DNA from 4 places in the Phytobacter sp. V91 genome. Region 4 is predicted to be linked to each of the others. Evidence: predicted binding sites of a transcription regulator. Region 4 holds the regulator's gene; each other region holds the start of a gene.
The links. Region 4 encodes CRP, which controls carbon source genes, mostly activating them, when cyclic AMP is high. Its sites were predicted from a motif close to ATGTGANNNNNNTCACAT; they were not measured.
Positions count from the first base shown of each region.

Region 1 (4,670 bases), on a different contig from region 4:
GTCGCCGTAGGGCAGACGCGCGCCCGGCGTAGTGTCGGTATCTGAGCTAATGCCGGACTGGGCATGCAGCATCGCCCGATTCTTCCAGCCGTGCTTCACGGGGGTGTTTTCAACAAATTCGGCCAGCCGTTCGCTGATGGTATATGCCAGCGCATTGGCTTCCATATCCTTACCGTAGCGTAAGTTGAGGCCTGAGCGATCGCAGAGCAGGTTAACCGCTTCGGCCAGCCCGTACATACCAAACATCGGTGCAAAACGTTGCGGGTCAATCAGCCCTTCTTTGACCAGGAAGCTATGCTCAAAGAAGCCCGATTGCTGATACAGGAAATCACAACGCGCATTGATGACGGCCATCTGCTGCCGGCAGTAGTAAGGCAGGGTGTTATTGATAAAATCCTCAGCATCCTGACTGCGCTGCGCGATGGCTTTCAGATTCAGGCGCACCAGGGTGCTGCCGCCCCCTGCCAGCGGCAGTGAGTTGTAACAACTGACGATGCCATATCCACCTTTTGTGAAAATTTTATCATTTACCGGGCCGTTGGCGATATGGGGTTTGCTGCACTCACAGATATTTTTGCCGACCTCGAGTAGCAAATCATCCGGTGTAATTTGCGGGTCATAAATAAACGTCAGATTAGGCGCAACCTGCTTCAGTTCAGCATCTGCTCGTAAAATTGCGCGTGTGACTGGCGTATCAGCCGGGCCGATGTTGGCATGCATAAAAGCATCCGGCAGGGTTCTGTCCAGATAACGCCAGAAACGTTTTATTCGAATATCGATTTCTTCTTGTGTTAGAATTCTAACATATGGTTGCAGAATCACATCCAGTTGACCCAGATAGACGGGCATTGATGTGACGGAAGGAACATGGTGATAGAGGATTGTCAGCATCGACAGAGCATCGTCGAGATCTGTTGCGGCCTCCAGCTCCAGCCAGGCTGATCCATTGGCGAGAAACTTCGCATAATCCGGCAGCACGTAGCGTGGTTTATAAGGGGCATGGCCTTCGAACATATCGCAAATTGTCCCTTCTTCCAGTGCTGCTCGCGCGCTATCCGGTAGCGCAGGGTAGGGAAGATTATTCTCTGCCTCCAGCGCCAGAAAGTGACGTTTTTGCGCGGGAGTGAGCGCGGAACTGGTGACGATTTGCTGGCAGCGCGACAGGTGAGATGAATCAACAGATGTGGACATATTCGCTCCTCTTATTCCTTAAGTGGTGAGTGAAGTGTAGATAACCCACGACCAGCCCCTCTTGATCCATATGCGCTAAAGGGTCGGTAAACGGCTCTTTTAAGCATGAAAATTTGATGAATGTCTCATTATGGTTTTGCAAATATGAATTTCGTTTTCATTAACTGTGATGAGTGTCGATGTGTAACGACGGGTAAATGTTAGAATAATAACAGGCCCGAATTAAATCGGCGGTTGCCGACGGAGAAAGCTATGACTGATTTAACTGCAAGCAGCCTGCGTGCATTGAAATTGATGGACCTGACCACGCTGAATAACGATGACACCAATGAAAAAGTCATCGCCCTGTGCCATCAGGCGAAAACCCCGGTCGGGACGACCGCCGCGATTTGTATCTATCCACGTTTTATCCCGATTGCGCGTAAGACTCTCAATGAGCAGGGCACGCCGGAGGTTCGCATCGCCACCGTCACTAACTTCCCGCACGGTAATGATGATATCGGGATTGCGCTGGCAGAGACCCGTGCCGCCATCGCCTATGGCGCAGATGAAGTCGATGTGGTCTTCCCGTACCGCGCGCTGATCGCGGGCAATGAGCAGGTTGGTTTTGATCTGGTGAAAGCCTGTAAAGAAGCCTGTGCCGCGGCAAACGTGTTACTGAAAGTGATTATCGAAACCGGTGAACTGAAAGAAGAGCAGCTTATCCGTAAAGCTTCCGAAATCGCTATTAAGGCGGGCGCTGACTTTATCAAAACCTCTACCGGTAAAGTGCCGGTCAACGCGACCCCGGAAAGCGCGCGCATTATGCTGGAAGTGATCCGTGATATGGGCGTGGCGAAAACCGTAGGCTTTAAACCGGCCGGCGGCGTGCGTAGCGCCGAAGACGCGCAGCAGTATCTGGCCACTGCCGACGATGTGTTGGGTGCTGACTGGGCGGATGCGCGCCACTACCGCTTTGGTGCCTCCAGCCTGCTTGCCAGCCTGCTTAAAGCGCTGGGCCATGGCGACGGTAAGAGCGCAAGCAGCTACTAATTACTCGTCATACTTCAACCCGCAGGTGCGTTAGCTGCACTCCCTCACCCCAGTCACTTACTGTAGTAAGCTCCTGGGGATGAGCTCAATTGCCGCCTTCCTGCGACTTGAATTATTTAGAGTAATCATTCATTGCGGTGGTTTTTCCGCCGCATTTAACCTGATTCCTCAGGGGGGTACCGTGTTTCTCGCTCAAGAAATTATTCGTAAAAAACGTGATGGTCACGCGCTCAGTGATGAAGAGATCCGTTTCTTTATTAATGGCATTCGTGATAACACCGTTTCCGAAGGGCAAATTGCCGCTCTGGCAATGACCATTTTCTTCCACGACATGGCTATTGAGGAGCGCGTTTCGCTGACCATGGCGATGCGAGACTCGGGTTCCGTCCTTGACTGGAAGAGCCTCAACCTCAACGGCCCTATTGTTGACAAACACTCCACCGGCGGCGTTGGCGATGTGACATCGCTGATGCTCGGGCCGATGGTGGCTGCATGTGGCGGCTACATTCCGATGATCTCCGGGCGCGGTCTGGGTCACACCGGCGGTACGCTGGATAAACTTGAAGCCATCCCCGGCTTTGATATTTTCCCGGATGACAGCCGTTTTCGCGACATCATCAAAAACGTCGGCGTGGCGATTATCGGGCAGACCAATTCTCTGGCCCCGGCTGACAAGCGCTTTTATGCCACTCGCGACATCACGGCAACCGTCGATTCTATTCCGTTAATTACCGCCTCAATCCTGGCCAAGAAACTGGCAGAAGGACTGGATGCGCTGGTGATGGACGTTAAAGTCGGCAGCGGCGCATTTATGCCAACCCCTGAACTGTCTGCCGAACTGGCGCAGTCGATTGTGGGTGTGGCAAACGGTGCGGGCGTTCGCACCACCGCGCTGCTTACCGATATGAACCAGGTACTGGCCTCCAGCGCAGGCAATGCGGTGGAAGTGCGTGAAGCCGTGCGCTTCCTGACCGGCGATTACCGTAACCCGCGCCTGTTTGATGTCACCATGGCGCTGTGCGTGGAGATGCTGATTTCCGGCAAGCTGGCGGAAAATGATGCGCAGGCTCGGGCCAAATTACAGGCGGTGCTGGATAACGGCAAAGCGGCGGAAATCTTTGGCCGCATGGTTGCGGCGCAAAACGGCCCGACCGATTTCGTCGAAAACTACGACAATTACTTACCCACTGCGATGCTCAGCAAAGCGGTGTACGCAGACCACGAAGGCGTGGTAGGGCAGATGGACACCCGCGCGTTGGGGATGGCGGTGGTTGCTATGGGCGGCGGTCGCCGTCAGGCCTCTGACGCCATTGACTACAGCGTTGGTTTTACCGATATGGCCCGTCTGGGCGACGCAGTCGACGGGCAGCGCCCACTCGCCGTTATTCATGCGAAAGACGAAACCAGCTGGCAGGATGCGGCAAATGCAATAAAAGCCGCGATTGTGATCGCCGATGAAGCGCCGAAAGAAACGCCAACGGTGTGGCGGCGCATTACCGATTAACGATATACTGATCTGATCGCTTTTTTTCAAAGCACTGAGTACGGAGAAACTATGAAACGTGCATTTATTATGGTGCTGGACTCCTTCGGTATCGGCGCAACGGAAGACGCAGGAAAATTTGGTGACGTGGGTTCTGATACCCTGGGCCACATCGCGGAACGTTGTGCGAACGGAGAAGCTGACCATGGGCGTAAAGGCCCGCTGCATTTGCCGAATCTGACCCGACTGGGACTGGCGAAAGCGCACGAAGGTTCGACGGGGGAAATCCCGGCTGGCATGGATGGCAACGCAGAAATCACCGGGGCTTATGCCTGGGCGCATGAGCTCTCCTCGGGTAAAGATACCCCGTCAGGACACTGGGAAATCGCAGGTGTACCGGTACTGTTCGACTGGGGCTATTTTTCCGATCATCAAAACAGCTTCCCGCAGGAACTGCTGGACAAGCTGGTAGAGCGGGCAAACCTGCCGGGCTACCTCGGTAACTGTCACTCATCCGGTACCGTTATCCTCGACGAGCTGGGCGAAGAGCATATGAAAACCGGCAAGCCGATTTTCTATACCTCTGCGGATTCCGTGTTCCAGATTGCCTGTCACGAAGAGACCTATGGTCTGGACAAGCTGTACGAACTTTGTGAAATCGCCCGCGTTGAGCTGACGGAAGGGGGTTACAACATCGGTCGTGTTATCGCGCGTCCGTTTGTCGGTGATAAGGCCGGGAACTTCCAGCGCACCGGCAACCGTCATGACCTGGCGGTGGAGCCGCCGTCAGCGACGGTGTTGCAGAAATTTGTTGATGAGAAAGACGGCCAGGTGGTTTCCGTGGGGAAAATCGCGGATATCTACGCCAACTGCGGTATCACCAAAAAAGTGAAAGCAACTGGTCTGGACGCGCTGTTCGACGCCACCATCCAGGAGATGAAAATCGCGGGTGATAAGACAATTG
Region 1 covers NZ_CBFFRJ010000082.1:12,074-16,743, forward strand. Annotated here, with positions in the region: gene ACSZO4_RS16640 (YjjI family glycine radical enzyme) at 1-1,191, opposite strand, end outside; gene deoC (deoxyribose-phosphate aldolase) at 1,444-2,223, shown strand; gene deoA (thymidine phosphorylase) at 2,405-3,727, shown strand; gene deoB (phosphopentomutase) at 3,779-4,670, shown strand, end outside.
Region 1: the regulator CRP is predicted to act here: its motif matches at 1,303-1,320, upstream of deoC (deoxyribose-phosphate aldolase).

Region 2 (4,670 bases), on a different contig from region 4:
ATCAGTTTCAGGTCCGCTTTAATGATCGGCAGAATGTCCGGGCGGATCACCTTGATGACCACCTCTTTGCCGTTCTCTTTCAGCCTTGCCGTGTGCACCTGGGCAATCGATGCCGATGCCAGCGGTACTATCTCGAAATCGTCAAACCATGCCTCGACCGGCTGGTCGCCCATGGCTTTTTCAATCTGCTGTTTCGCCAGTTGACCATCAAAGGGAGCCACCCGGTCCTGCAACATCGCCAGTTGGTCAGCGATCAGCGGTGGAAAGAGGTCACGACGGGTGGAGAGCATCTGGCCGAACTTGATCCAGACCGGGCCAAGCTCCTGCAAGGCGAGACGCAGACGCTCGCCGAGGGCCTTATCTTTATGGCGGTTTGGCATCCAGAACAACATCTTGCGCCACAGCCGCAGAGGCAGCGTGATGCGCATTTTGGGGATCAGCTCATCAAGGCCGTAACTCAAAAATGTCTGGACGATGAAATAGAGGCGCCGAATTTCTCCTGGCGTCATTTGCCCTCCAGTTTTTCCAGTCGTTTGAATAAGGTATCGGTTTCGCGTTCGGTGGCGGCGGTTTCCTCAACAAACCAGGCGACTTCCAGCGCGCCGGGCGCAAGACGCCACTCTTCGGTGATGGCTTCCGCCACATAGCGCTGCTGGCGTTTAAAGCCATTCTGTACAACGCTCGCGCCGATGCGGAGCGATTTACCAATACCTTCTGCCGCCACATCGCCGGTATAAGGGGCTAACAGTTCTGCGACATCAAATTCCGCTAAATCCATCAGCGCGACCAGGTTTTGTACCACCTGAATATCGCCCTGCACTTCCAGGTCGCCGCTGCGGATCAGCGCAGTAAGCTGCTGACGATCGCGCAAAGTGGGTAATACCCGCAGTCGGGTGACCACCCTACAGTCGGCTTCACCTTCCCATTCCCCGAGCACGTCGACCTGGCGCTCGCTGAAAGCCAGCACCAGCGGTGAAGCGAACTCTTTGAGCTCAACACGCAGGATTTTGCCATGCAGGCGCTGACGGGCGGGTTTTAAGGCTTTTTCACGGTAGATGAAGGCATTGAACAGCTGTTCAATCCCCGCATTCACCAGGGGCTTAAAGGGCATATAAACTCCCGTCAGAACTTATAGCCACGATGCAGCGCAACAACACCCGCGGTCAGATTGTAGTAATCCACGTTTTCAAAACCTGCGCCCTGCATCATCGCCTTCAGGGTTTCCTGATCGGGATGCATACGGATAGATTCCGCCAGATAGCGATAGCTCCCGGCATCACTGGCAACCAGTTGACCAATGCGCGGCAGCACATGGAAAGAGTAGGCGTCGTAGACTTTACTTAGCGGCTCGATGATCGGCTTAGAGAATTCCAGCACCAGCAGGCGTCCACCAGGCTTGAGCACCCGGTACATAGAGCGCAGCGCTTTCTCTTTTTCGGTAACGTTACGCAGACCGAAGGAGATGGTGATGCAATCAAAGGTATTGTCCGGGAAGGGCAGCGCTTCAGCGTTGGCCTGCACGTATTCAACATTGCCAATAATGCCGATATTACGCAGCTTTTCGCGTCCCATCTTCAGCATGGAGTCGTTGATATCCGCCAACACCACCTGACCCGTTTCCCCCACCAGACGGGAGAATTTCGCCGTCAGATCGCCGGTACCGCCCGCCAGGTCGAGGACTTTTTGCCCGCGACGCACGCCACTGCAATCGATGGTGAAGCGTTTCCATAAACGATGGATGCCCATAGACATCAAATCATTCATGACATCATATTTTGCAGCGACAGAATGGAAAACGTGCGCCACCATATCGGCTTTCTGATCTTTAGCGACAGTCTGAAAACCAAAGTGCGTCGTCTCTTTTGAATCTTCCGCCATCTTAGTGCCTGCTATTGAAGAAATTGTCCGTGAAGTGTAACAGATTGGGCGCAATTGCCCTACGTTTCAACCTTAGCGAGATGTATCGTATGAGGGGAAATGGAAACAAAAAGAATCAAGGCCGGGCAAGCCGGCCTTTTCTGTATGGCGCCAGAATCAAACCAGACGGCGCGCCGCTTCCACAACGATTTTCACCGCATGGCTTTCGGTTTGCTTCATAGTCTCGGCGTTCGGAATCTCCTGCTGGGTACGGTTAACGATAACGCCAGCCACCATCCCCGCACGCAATCCCTGGCTTGAACACATGGTCAGCAGCGTGGCGGACTCCATTTCATAGTTCATCACGCCCATTGACTGCCACTCTTCCATTGAGCCTTTGTAGCGGTTAACCACGCGGCCAGAGAAGGTGTCATAACGTTCCTGACCCGGATAGAAGGTGTCAGAAGAGGCGGTTACGCCGATATGGGTGGTTGCCCCCACCTCTTTCGCCGCCGCCACCAGTGCGGTGGTGCACTCAAAGTCAGCCACTGCTGGATATTCCATCGGCGCGAAATGCAGGCTGGCGCCATCGAGGCGAACAGAGGCGGTCGTCACCAGCACATCGCCAACGTTGATATGTGGCTGAATAGCGCCGGTAGTCCCCACGCGCAGGAAAGTACGAATACCAAGCTGTGCCAGCTCTTCAACGGCAATAGATGTCGACGGACCACCGATACCGGTGGAGCAGACGATAACCGCTTTGCCATCAAGCTCAGCACGCCAGGAGGTGAACTCGCGATGGGATGCCAGCTTAACCGGCTTATCCATCAGCGCGGCGATCTTTTCCACACGCTCCGGATCGCCAGGGACGATAGCCAGGGTAGCCCCTTGTAAATCGTTTTTGGTGAGGCCGAGATGAAAAACATCAGACTTGGACATAAAAAACTCCTCGGTGGTCAGGTTTAGTCAGGAGAAGCAAAAAGGTACTTTACAGAAGAGACGCAACTATTTTCGTGACGGAGATCGCCACGATAATATTTGTTTGCATAACATTTCCATAAAATAGTGATAAACATCACATTATCATACTACCGCATTCAACCTTGCTCCAAAGATAGCTCTTTTCAGGCAGGAAGGTTTGCCCTTGATGGGACTATAGTTACTAAAGCGCGAATCCAGGGTACAGACAATTAAAGGTATGGAGAATGCTATGACAACAAACACACTGCCGGGCTATGCTCCCGCGGCTTCACCTCACTCATCCACCCCATTGCACACCCCTGTAGATGCCATCATCGCTGGCGAAACCACCATCCCTACCCAGGGCGACAGCATGCCTGCATACCATGCGCGGCCTAAAAATGCGCTCAGTTCGCTGCCGGTGGTGCTGGTGATTCAGGAAATTTTCGGGGTCCATGAGCACATTCGCGACCTGTGTCGCCGCCTTGCCCTGGAAGGCTATCTTGCCGTCGCCCCGGAGCTCTATTTTCGTCAGGGCAGCCCTGATGATTATGCCGATATTCAGACCCTTTATGAGGGCCTGGTGATGAAAGTCCCCGACGCTCAGGTGCTCGCCGACCTCGATCACGTCGCCAACTGGGCCGCGCGTAACGGGGGAGATGCGCAACGACTACTGGCGACTGGTTTTTGCTGGGGAGGACGAATTGCCTGGCTGTATGCCGCGCATAATCCGCAATTAAAAGCCGCGGTCGCCTGGTACGGAAAGCTGTCAGGACAAAAATCCCTGAACTCACCAAAACACCCGGTGGATATTGCCGTCGATCTCAGCGCGCCGGTGCTCGGTTTATATGGCGCAAGGGATACCGGCATTCCTCTGGATACTGTCGACACCATGCGTCAGGCATTGCGTGCCGCCAATGCCCGCGCAGAGATTATTGTTTATCCGGATGCCGGCCATGCGTTCAATGCCGACTATCGCCCCAGCTATCACGAAGAATCAGCCAAAGATGGCTGGCAGCGCATGCTGGACTGGTTTGCCAGAACCGGTGCGACATCAGCGAACTAATAAGGATTCCGTGAGCGGGACTATCTGCCACTCTTCTTCGGTTTTGCCCGGTGAGATCCACATAGGCACTACATTCCCCACCCGATCGCCGTAGGGGGTACCGCTGGCGTAGTAGCGAATAACGCGAAAGACGCCGGAATGCGCCACGACAAGCGGTATCTCGTACTGTTCCAGCAGACCATTGAGTGAATCCGTCACCCTGGAGCTGAAGGTTTCCCAGCTTTCCCCCCAGGGAGGGGTGCTTTCATAAGGCGGGAGTTCGCTGATGGGACGATTTTCAATTAAACCCCAGTCACGTTCACGCAGGCCATCAACCACCGTATGAGGTGCGCCCGGCAGGGCCAGTTCGAGGGTTCGGCGGGCGCGCTGCAATGAACTGACCGCAATACCACTCCAGTTCCATGTGCTAAGTAAAGGGGCGGCGGCCAGCGCCTGTCTTTCCCCCTCTTCCGTTAGCGGCACATCCGTGCGTCCTCCAATCAACTTATCACGATTTAACGGCGTTTCGCCGTGGCGAACAAAGACAAAAGGCTTACATATCAGTGACATTAATCTGTTCCAAAATAGCTTTGCATCATAATTTCGCACCCCAGCGTTTGTTGCCAGTGCAACACATCATCGATCGGCGTAAATAACGGGAACAGTCGCCGGCACGCCAGCGCGGCGACCAGTTTCTGTAAGCAACGCAGGGTGGGGTGCACGTTCCAGCGACAAAATTCCACCTCCCCGTCCAGCCACTGCTGCCGGGCCACGCGGTTCAGGTGGCCGGTAAACAGCGTGCGATGGT
Region 2 covers NZ_CBFFRJ010000077.1:5,545-10,214, reverse strand. Annotated here, with positions in the region: gene ubiB (ubiquinone biosynthesis regulatory protein kinase UbiB) at 1-509, opposite strand, end outside; gene ubiJ (ubiquinone biosynthesis protein UbiJ) at 506-1,111, opposite strand; gene ubiE (bifunctional demethylmenaquinone methyltransferase/2-methoxy-6-polyprenyl-1,4-benzoquinol methylase UbiE) at 1,123-1,878, opposite strand; gene udp (uridine phosphorylase) at 2,035-2,796, opposite strand; gene ACSZO4_RS16010 (dienelactone hydrolase family protein) at 3,068-3,883, shown strand; gene ACSZO4_RS16005 (histidine phosphatase family protein) at 3,872-4,432, opposite strand; gene ACSZO4_RS16000 (MBL fold metallo-hydrolase) at 4,432-4,670, opposite strand, start outside.
Region 2: the regulator CRP is predicted to act here: its motif matches at 2,921-2,938, upstream of udp (uridine phosphorylase).

Region 3 (4,670 bases), on a different contig from region 4:
TCCCTACGGGCTTTGGGAAAATAGACTTAACGATGAGTAATCGTCCGCAACAGCGCATTGAATGTTCTGCCGGATATATTAAGACGGGTGAGTATCTTGTTGCCACGCCGCAAGGGGAAATTGTTTTACCCTTTAATGCCCTCACCGGATTATGGACGTTGAATAAAACTGAAAAAGACTACATTAATATACAGGAATTTGTTGAAAGAAATTATCTGTTAATTGGTCCGGTGAGGAGTATCCACCGTGGCGCTTCTATTTACTGAAGCATGACAGCGAGAGCCGGTTAATTACTTTTCTTTTGCAAATCAAGCAACTGCTCGACGGTTACCGCCGGGTAGTCCTGCGCATCGTCTGGCACTTCCTGTAACGACGGGATCGGCTCCAGCGGACCTAAAAAACGAGGTTCGCGCTTAAAGATATACAAATCCGCAATGGTTCCCAGTCGCGCGCCAAATTCACGTATCCGTACACTCCACATATCTTTCGGCGATGGGACCGCATAACACTGGGCCTGGATCCCCATATGCCGGGCAATGAAAAGCGCGCGCTCGCAATGAAAACGTTGCGTGATAATAATGAAATCGTTGGTGTCGAATACTTTGCGGGTGCGGACAATGGAATCCAGGGTGCGGAAGCCCGCATAATCCAGAACAATATCTGAAGGATCGACGCCGCCGGCAATCAGATCTTTGCGCATGGTGACCGGTTCGTTATAGCTTTGCAGCGCGTTATCGCCGCTCAGCAGCAGATAATTGACCTTGCCGCTGTTATAAGCATTTAACGCGCCCTGAATACGGTAGCGGTAATACTGGTTAATGACTCCGGTACGGTAATATTTTGCGGTACCCAGAACCACGCCCACCTGACGCCATGGGAGATCCTGTAAGTCATCATAGATATAGGGGGCGGTTTTCCAGCTCATCCAACGGTCTAAGCCGAGCGCAGTCAACAGCAGTAAGCCGATAAGGACCAACAGACTGTATATAAAACGCTTCAACATGCAGACAAGCTCGATACGGGATTAAATTTCACTCAAGGCTACTTTACCCGCCCCGCAAGCGCAAGAAACGGGCGTTCAATTGCGGTCTTTTTCACCACTGCGGGCGCTAAAACCCGCAGGGGAAAATCAGGCGAGAAGCTCGCGCTCAACGTTCTGACAGCCTAATGCGCGCAGGGTGGCAACCGTTGCATCCCACTGGGTCAGAGGGGCATCTGCTTTTTCTGCGAGTACGGCGCGTTGCATATCCGGGTAGTCATAGCCACTGAGGCTCATCAGGTTCAGCGCTCCCTGAAGCGGCGGCAGCGTCGGGTTGAAGGCGGCATTTTCCGCATAGCTGCCACTGAAGATTTGCCCGTCACTGCACTCGATGGCTACGCCGGAAGGGGAGTGGCTGTAAGGGCTATGGCTTTTGTTGGCCGCGATGATTGCCGCCCGGGCGAGCGCATCGCCGCGCAGGCTGAAGCCATGATCCTGTTCATCGAGCAGCAGGGTTTTTATTTCAAGATCTTTTGGGCCGAAAGCATCGGGCAGATAATCGCCCAGCGTGTGCGGTTGACGGCCAGGCAGATTGATGCGCAGCGCCAGTCCGCTGTTCAGTTCATTCATAAACTGGCGGCAGTGTCCGCAGGGCGTGTAGTTAACGGTGACCGAGGCCAGCGCTTTTTCACCGCGTGACCACGCATGGCTGATGGCGCTTTGCTCCGCATGCACGGTTTGTTGCATGGTGGCGCCGATAAACTCCATATTGCCGCCAAAATACCAGTTTCCGCTTACGCCGCGGGCAATGGCGCCGACCTTAAAGCCAGAGAGATCGGTTCGCGCACAGGCGGCAGCGAGCGGCAACAGCGCAAAGGCCAGCGCCTCTTCGTCCATCCCGGTCGCGTCAAGCAGCCCTGAAACCTGTTCTGCGCTGAACATCGCCGGACAATGTGCGTCAGCGAGAAGCGGTGCCAGCGCGGTCTGTAAATTTTCCGCGAGAGCCGGAAACGCGGTGTGGAAACGTGAATGCATGGCGTTGCCTCATAACAATGTAATGGGATCGTAGTTTACGGGCCGATACAGCCTTTATATGTGATCAACATCTCACTGTATATGCAACTTATGAAATTCAAATTAAAAATGCGCGACGCATCGCAAATTTTAGCCCGCAATGGCGAGGATCAGCGGAAACAAAAAGGGTGCGATAAGCGACGTGATAATGCCGCAGATAACAAGCGCCAGCGAACTGAACGCGCCTTCCTGGTAATCAAGCTCGGAACAACGGGCGGTGCCAAGGGCATGAGATGCCGTACCCATTGCCAGCCCGCGGGCTGATTTGGTCTTAATTCTCATCAGATTCAGCAGGCTATGACCAAAAACCGCACCCAGTACGCCAACAAAAATCACGCACACGGCGCTGATTGCCGGGATCCCGCCAATGCTGCCGCCAACCGCCATGGCAATCGGCGTGGTCACTGATTTCGGCAGTACCGAAGCGGCAATTTCCGGTGTCGCTCCCATCATCAGCGCAATGACCGATCCGGTGACCATCGCCACGACGCTGCCGATAAAGCAGATCGTAATGATGGATTTCCAGCGCGCCCGGATTTGATGCAACTGCTCATAAAGCGGAAAGGCCAGTGCCACAACCGCTGGTTGCAGTAAGTCGTTGAGGATTTTACTGCCCTGAAAATAGTGATCGTAGGGAATACCGGTCAACAGCAGAAACGGAATAATGACCACCATGGCGACCAGCAGCGGGTTCAGCAACGGCATTTTAAAGCGTGCGGCGAGTTTACGGGCGGCGAAGAAAACCACCAGCGTCAAAGGTAGGGACCACCAGATATAGGCCATGATTATTGATTCTCTTTCTTGCCGACGACTTTACGTTCACCGTGCACCAGATGTGTGCTCCAGCTGACCACCAGGAAAACAATTAGCGTACTGATTGCGCAGGAGACCACGATCGGCCCGAACTGCGCGCGCAGCAGATCGTAATACTGCATAACACCAACGCCGATAGGGACAAACAGTAGCGCCATATAACGGATCAGCACATAGCAGCCTGGGTTCACCCATTTTGCTGGCAGTATTTGCAGCGCCAGCAGCACAAACAGGATCAGCATGCCGATAATACTGCCGGGGATAGTGATGGGGAGCAGCGAGGAGAGATAAATTCCCGCGTACAGGCAGGCATAAATAAGGATAAATGCCCGCAGATATTGCCAGATTATATTCAGTGATTGACTCATGGTGAAAACCCTTGATGAGATGCATTCATCATACAATTAATGCCTGAAATGTGCTACCGATCACATCATGAATTGTAAGCATACCAAATATTCCATTTTGGCACGTCAGGCATTACCCCAGGATCCTTCCCGCGCCTTATCATTCATCGCCCTGGCGGCAATGCTAATTTGCTGGGTCACTTCATTAATTGCGCGGCTGGCCACTCTGTCCTGGCGCATTACCCGGCCAAGGGTTCGTTGCAGCGGCGGCTCAAGTGGGTGGAGGCTCAGCCCGTCGCACTCCCCGGCCAGGCTGACGGCCATTCGTGGCACAATGCTATAGCCCAGCCCCGCGCGGACCATCCTTTTAATGGCTTCAATGCTGCCAAGCTCCATCACCGGGGCAATCTGCACTCCGGCGGTGAGAAACCAGTTATCAATCAACTGGCGCGTGCCGCTCCCGGATTCAAAGACGATCAGCGGCCGTTCTGCGCACTGCGCCGGCGTCAGGGCGGAGGTCGTTGTCTCATCGCCCGCCGCACCTATGACGACAAACTCATCATTCATGACTGGCGTGACATCAAGATTTTTACCCGCTGCCGGTAGGGTAACGAGGCCAATATCAATTCTGTTTTCCACAACAGCCCGGACAATGTCCTGGGTATTGCCGGTTCTGACCCCGACGGTCAGCTGCGGCCAGGCCTGGCGAAGGGCCTGCAATACCGCAGGCAGGAGGTGAATACAGACGGTTGCCCCGGTACCCAGCGTCAGGGTTCCGCTGAAAACTTGCTGATGCATCGCCACCGATTGCAGCGCCGTGCTGACGGCTTTTTCAATCACTTCGCCATGCTCCAGCAGGGTTATTCCGGCAGGCGTCGGGCGAATGCCGCGCCCGGTACGCTCAATCAGTCGCGTTTGCAGTGCGGCTTCAAGATGGCGTATCTGCAAACTCACCGCAGGTTGCGATAACCCCAGCACCTCGGCTGCGGCGGTAAAACTGCCCCGGCCGATCACCAGCCTGTAGGTTGCCAGTTGGTCAAGACTGAGTGTGGCCATCCAAAGTTTTCCTTATACGGGTGATAAGTGCCAACCCGTGTCTGAATATGCGGCTTACCGCTAGCCTGTCAGCAGTGATGAGCAGGAGTCAGACAATGGTAATTATTGAAGCAGAAGAACAACATATTCCGGGGATACACGCAATATACGCATGGCATGTCACCCATGGCAGCGCCTCTTTTGAAACCGAAGCCCCCAGCGCTGAAGAAATGCACGCCCGGCTGCGAAAAATGCGTGAGGCAGGCCTGCCGTGGTTTGTTTTCCTCGATGAAGGCGAGGTGAAAGGCTATTGCTATCTGTCACGCTACCGTACCCGTCATGCCTATCAGTTTACGCTGGAGAATTCTATCTATGTGGAGCAGCGCTTTCGCCACCGCGGGGTGGGGAAAGCGCTGCTGGCC
Region 3 covers NZ_CBFFRJ010000050.1:12,533-17,202, reverse strand. Annotated here, with positions in the region: gene ACSZO4_RS12295 (hypothetical protein) at 1-266, shown strand, start outside; gene sanA (outer membrane permeability protein SanA) at 287-1,003, opposite strand; gene cdd (cytidine deaminase) at 1,130-2,014, opposite strand; gene ACSZO4_RS12280 (CidB/LrgB family autolysis modulator) at 2,144-2,839, opposite strand; gene ACSZO4_RS12275 (CidA/LrgA family protein) at 2,839-3,234, opposite strand; gene ACSZO4_RS12270 (LysR family transcriptional regulator) at 3,340-4,269, opposite strand; gene ACSZO4_RS12265 (N-acetyltransferase family protein) at 4,365-4,670, shown strand, end outside.
Region 3: the regulator CRP is predicted to act here: its motif matches at 3,283-3,300, upstream of ACSZO4_RS12275 (CidA/LrgA family protein).

Region 4 (4,670 bases):
CGTTGCTCAGGAGTAACTGGATAGCGTCCTGATACGTTTCCAGCGCATCATGGGCATTGCGTCGCAGCAGGCCGCTTTGCCATTGCGGCCACAGCCAGACAATGCCGCCAAAGGCTATCAGACAGCCAATCAGCGTATCGATAAGACGGGCGACGATAAATTGTTCGCCGTTGAGGGTCAGAAGCTGAAGCGTGTACACCGCCGTAAGGGTAAAGCCCACCATCGCCCAGCCGTAACTTTTGCGAATGATCAGATAGCTTATCAGGGTGACAATCAGCATGGTGACCAGCGTGTAGCCTTCCGGTACATGGTAGTGCAACGTGGCTCCGGCGATGATTAACCCGGCCATTGTGCCTGCCGCCCGGTGCAAAATGCGCACTCGCGTTGCGCCATAGCCGTTTTGGGTGACAAACATCACGGTCATCATGATCCACCAGGGCTTGGGTAAATGCAGGGCACTGCCCATCAGGCTGGCGACGCTTAACATCACGCTGATGCGCGCAGCGTTGCGTAAGGCCGCGGACTTAAGAGATAAATAGCTTCTGAGTGCCGGTAGTAGCGGCAACCTGCGCTGCTTTTCCGCCATCAGATCGCGAATATAGAGGGGGCGCTGCGTTCGCAAAACCCGGGCGATTTGGCTGAAGTGCCAGGCGCAAAACTGCCCCACCGGGTTATCAGGATGCTGGTGGGCGATTTTCTCCAGCGCGCTGATTTGTTTATCCATACTGAAGCGCTGGGGGTAACGGTGATAGAGAATATCGTCGGCAATGACCCTCAGCCTGGCCGCGACGGTCTGCGCGTTCCAGCGGATCACTTCTTCGGCATGGCTGCGTTCGACCAGCGCCTGCACTTCCTGAGGCTGATGCAAGCTGACGGCTATATGCTCCTGCAAATCGAGCGCCATCTGAAAGACACGAAGCAGCCGCTTGTAGTCACCATTATGATTCGCAGCCAGCATATGCAGTTGCTGATAACACTGACTAATCATATCCACGGCCTTTTGCTGGCGGGCCAGTAGCGGCGGCAGCGCTTTTTCCGGATCCGCATGCTGGGTCAGCAGGCTGTATTTTGCTTCGCAGTAATCGGCCAGTTGCCGGTACAGCAAACTTAAGGATTCGCGAAGCGGTTGCTCCCGCCAGAACCAAAAGGCGTTAAACGCGCCGTACCACAGGGTGCCGAGACTGTAGATCAACAGCGGTTCCCAGACCGGCATATTGCCCGCAAGGCTCAGAGTAAAGATGGCGGCGATCAGTGAGGCGGGTAGTAACCTGCCATGTAGCGCACTGATTTCCGCGGTCACCCCAAGAATGAGCGTCATCATCGTCAGAATAAGAGGCAACGGGACATTTTCGAAGAGTAAAAATTGCACCGCGAGGCTGCTACCGGCGAAAAGCGAACCGCCAATAATCACCCGTTTAAAAAAGCGTTTATGCGGGGTGTCGAGACCGGCAATGTTGCAACAGGCGGGAACTAACGAGAAGAGAAGACCGAGATCCAGTCGGCCGACAATCAGACCAACGGTCACCGGCAGACATAACACCAGCGTTTGTCGCAGTGCATAGTTGATTTCGGGGTGGTAAATCAGCCTGCGCCACATAGAAACAAAAACGGCGCATTACCTATGATAATGCACCGTTCGAAGACTTAACGTGTTCCGTACACGACAATGGTTTTACCGTGGGCGGAGATCAGGTTCTGATCTTCCAGCATCTTCAGGATGCGGCCTACGGTTTCGCGAGAACAGCCCACGATCTGACCAATCTCCTGACGGGTTATTTTAATTTGCATACCGTCCGGGTGAGTCATTGCGTCGGGTTGTTTTGCCAGATTCAGTAACGTCTGAGCAATACGGCCTGTTACATCGAGGAAAGCGAGGTTGCCGACTTTTTCCGATGTCACTTGCAGGCGACGCGCCATCTGCGAAGACAGACGCATCAGAATATCCGGGTTTACCTGGATCAGCTGACGGAATTTTTTGTAGGAAATTTCGGCCACTTCACAAGCAGTCTTGGCGCGTACCCATGCACTACGCTCCTGACCTTCTTCGAAAAGCCCCAGTTCACCGATAAAATCACCCTGATTCAGGTAAGAGAGGATCATCTCTTTCCCTTCTTCATCCTTGATGAGCACTGCCACTGAGCCTTTGACGATGTAATACAACGTTTCCGCTTTTTCACCCTGGTGAATCAGCGTGCTCTTCGACGGGTACTTATGAATGTGGCAATGAGACAAGAACCATTCGAGAGTCGGGTCTGTTTGCGGTTTGCCAAGCACCATGCGCGGTTATCCTCTGTTATAAGCTGGCTCCAGACTCAGGATCTGCACCCTGCATCTGGGGTTGCAATCTGTCTTCCCGATACTTGGGAAGTGAACCGTCAGACGTGTCTGCGGCCTCTAATATATATAGTCCTCTGCATACATGCAGTACGTCTATGTATCACTGTAGCATCCAGACTGTTTTAGCATAGCTTTTGCCGCCTGTCTCCTGGTGTCTCGCTTCAGCTTGACGCAGGTCGCCTTCCGTTGCGCCTTTTCTTATGTACGCGTAATCTGTAGAGAAAATTGCTACTCCGGAGTGAATCAAAATGCATGCACGTGTGAAATGGGTTGAAGGGTTAACGTTCCTTGGCGAGTCCGCATCAGGGCACCAAATTTTGATGGATGGAAACTCTGGCGACAAAGCCCCAAGCCCGATGGAGATGGTGCTGATGGCGGCTGGCGGCTGCAGCGCTATCGATGTTGTATCTATTCTGCAAAAAGGTCGCCACGATGTGACGGACTGCGAAGTGAAACTGACGTCTGAGCGTCGTGAAGAAGCGCCTCGTCTGTTTACCCATATCAACCTGCACTTTATTGTGACGGGAAAAGAGCTGAAAGATGCGGCGGTATCGCGTGCAGTGGATCTCTCTGCTGAGAAGTACTGCTCGGTGGCGCTGATGCTGGAAAAAGCGGCGAACATCACTCATACATATGAAGTGATTGAAGCCTGACTGGATAAGGGCATTGTAGGTTCTGATGCCCTGCTCTGGCCCTCTCCTGCGAGGGGAGGGCGCTGAAATTACGCTATCGTTCTGCCTTCCATCAGCCGCTGTACCAGCGGTGTCATGATCAGCTCCATCGCCAGCCCCATTTTGCCGCCCGGAACCACCAGCGTATTCATATGAGAAATAAACGAGCCCTGCAGCATTGCCAGCAGCCAGGGATAATCAATCCCCTCAAGGTTACGGAAATGGATCACCACAAAGCTTTCATCCAGTGATGGAATAACCTTGGCGGCGAACGGGTTTGAGGTATCAACGGTGGGAACGCGCTGGAAGTTAATATGGGTGCGGGAAAACTGCGGCGTAATGAAGTTGATATAGTCTTCCATTGAGCGCACGACAGAGTCCATCACTGCTTCACGGGAGTGGCCGCGTTCGCTGGTATCCCGCACCAGTTTCTGCATCCACTCCAGATTGACAATAGGAACCACGCCGACCAGCAGATCCACATGCCGCGCAACGTCATGCTGTGGCGTGACTACGCCGCCGTGCAAACCTTCATAGAAAAGGACATCCGTGGGTTCAGGAAGGGGCTGCCAGGGGGTAAATGTGCCTGGCACCTGGTTCCACGGAACCGCTTCATCATAGGTGTGAAGGTATTTTCGCGACTGACCTTTCCCGGTTTGCCCGTAGTCGATAAAGGTGCTTTCCAGCAGACCAAAATCATTGGCTTCCGGGCCAAAGTAGCTGATATGTCGGCCTAAATCGCGCGCTTTACGGATGGCCATGTCCATCTCTGGCCGGGTGAAACGATGGAAACTGTCGCCTTCGACTTCGGCGGCGTGCAGATTCAACTGGGCGAAAATTTTACGAAACGCCAGGCTGGTGGTGGTGGTTCCTGCCCCACTGGAGCCCGTTACGGCAATAACCGGATGTTTTGCAGACATAGTTGCTCCATGAAAAAGCGAGTATTTTCGCCGGGATCCTGTTACTCGCGAAACTGCGCGCGCGGCATAATGTTGACGCTTTCGTGTAACTCTGACCACACCAGCACCGCTTCGCCACTTTTCAGTTGCCGCTTAACATCGGCAACTTTTTGCGCGAATGCGCGCTCATGTTCACCATAATCAGTGCCTTCGCGCAAGACAAAGCTCTCAATCAGATTGTCCAGAGTTTCAGGCGCGAGGTCTTGCCAGGGAATTATCATCTTAGACGTCCAGCCAGGTATTTAGCCAGTCAGGGATCCGCTTCTCAAGCCACATTTGCGGCCTAAGCAGCGTGCCGCCCACAAAGCCGACATGGCCGCCATGCTCGGTAAGTTGATACTCTACTGTCGCTGGCAGGGATTGCGGATCGGGAATCACATGGCTATCCATAAAAGGATCGTCTTTCGCATGAATAATCAGTGTCGGTCTGGCTATTTTGTTCAATAGCGGCATCGCGCTGCACTGGCGATAATAGTCGATCGCATCGGCAAAGCCATGAATACGCGCGGTGATCAAATCGTCAAATTCGCGCAGCAGGCGGACGCGTTTCAGCTGCGCCAGGCTCACCGGCAAGGAGCCTGGATAGGCCTTAAGTTTGCGTGAGGCGTTGGCTTTGAGCAAATTGAGCAGGTAGTGCTGGTAGACCCGGGAAAAGCCCTTTTCGATATGGTTGCTGCATGCTTCCAGCACAAAGGGGGCTGAG
Region 4 covers NZ_CBFFRJ010000014.1:24,226-28,895, reverse strand. Annotated here, with positions in the region: gene ACSZO4_RS04695 (YccS/YhfK family putative transporter) at 1-1,597, opposite strand, end outside; gene crp (cAMP-activated global transcriptional regulator CRP) at 1,645-2,277, opposite strand; gene ACSZO4_RS04685 (OsmC family protein) at 2,586-2,990, shown strand; gene ACSZO4_RS04680 (phosphoribulokinase) at 3,059-3,928, opposite strand; gene ACSZO4_RS04675 (YheU family protein) at 3,970-4,188, opposite strand; gene ACSZO4_RS04670 (hydrolase) at 4,190-4,670, opposite strand, start outside.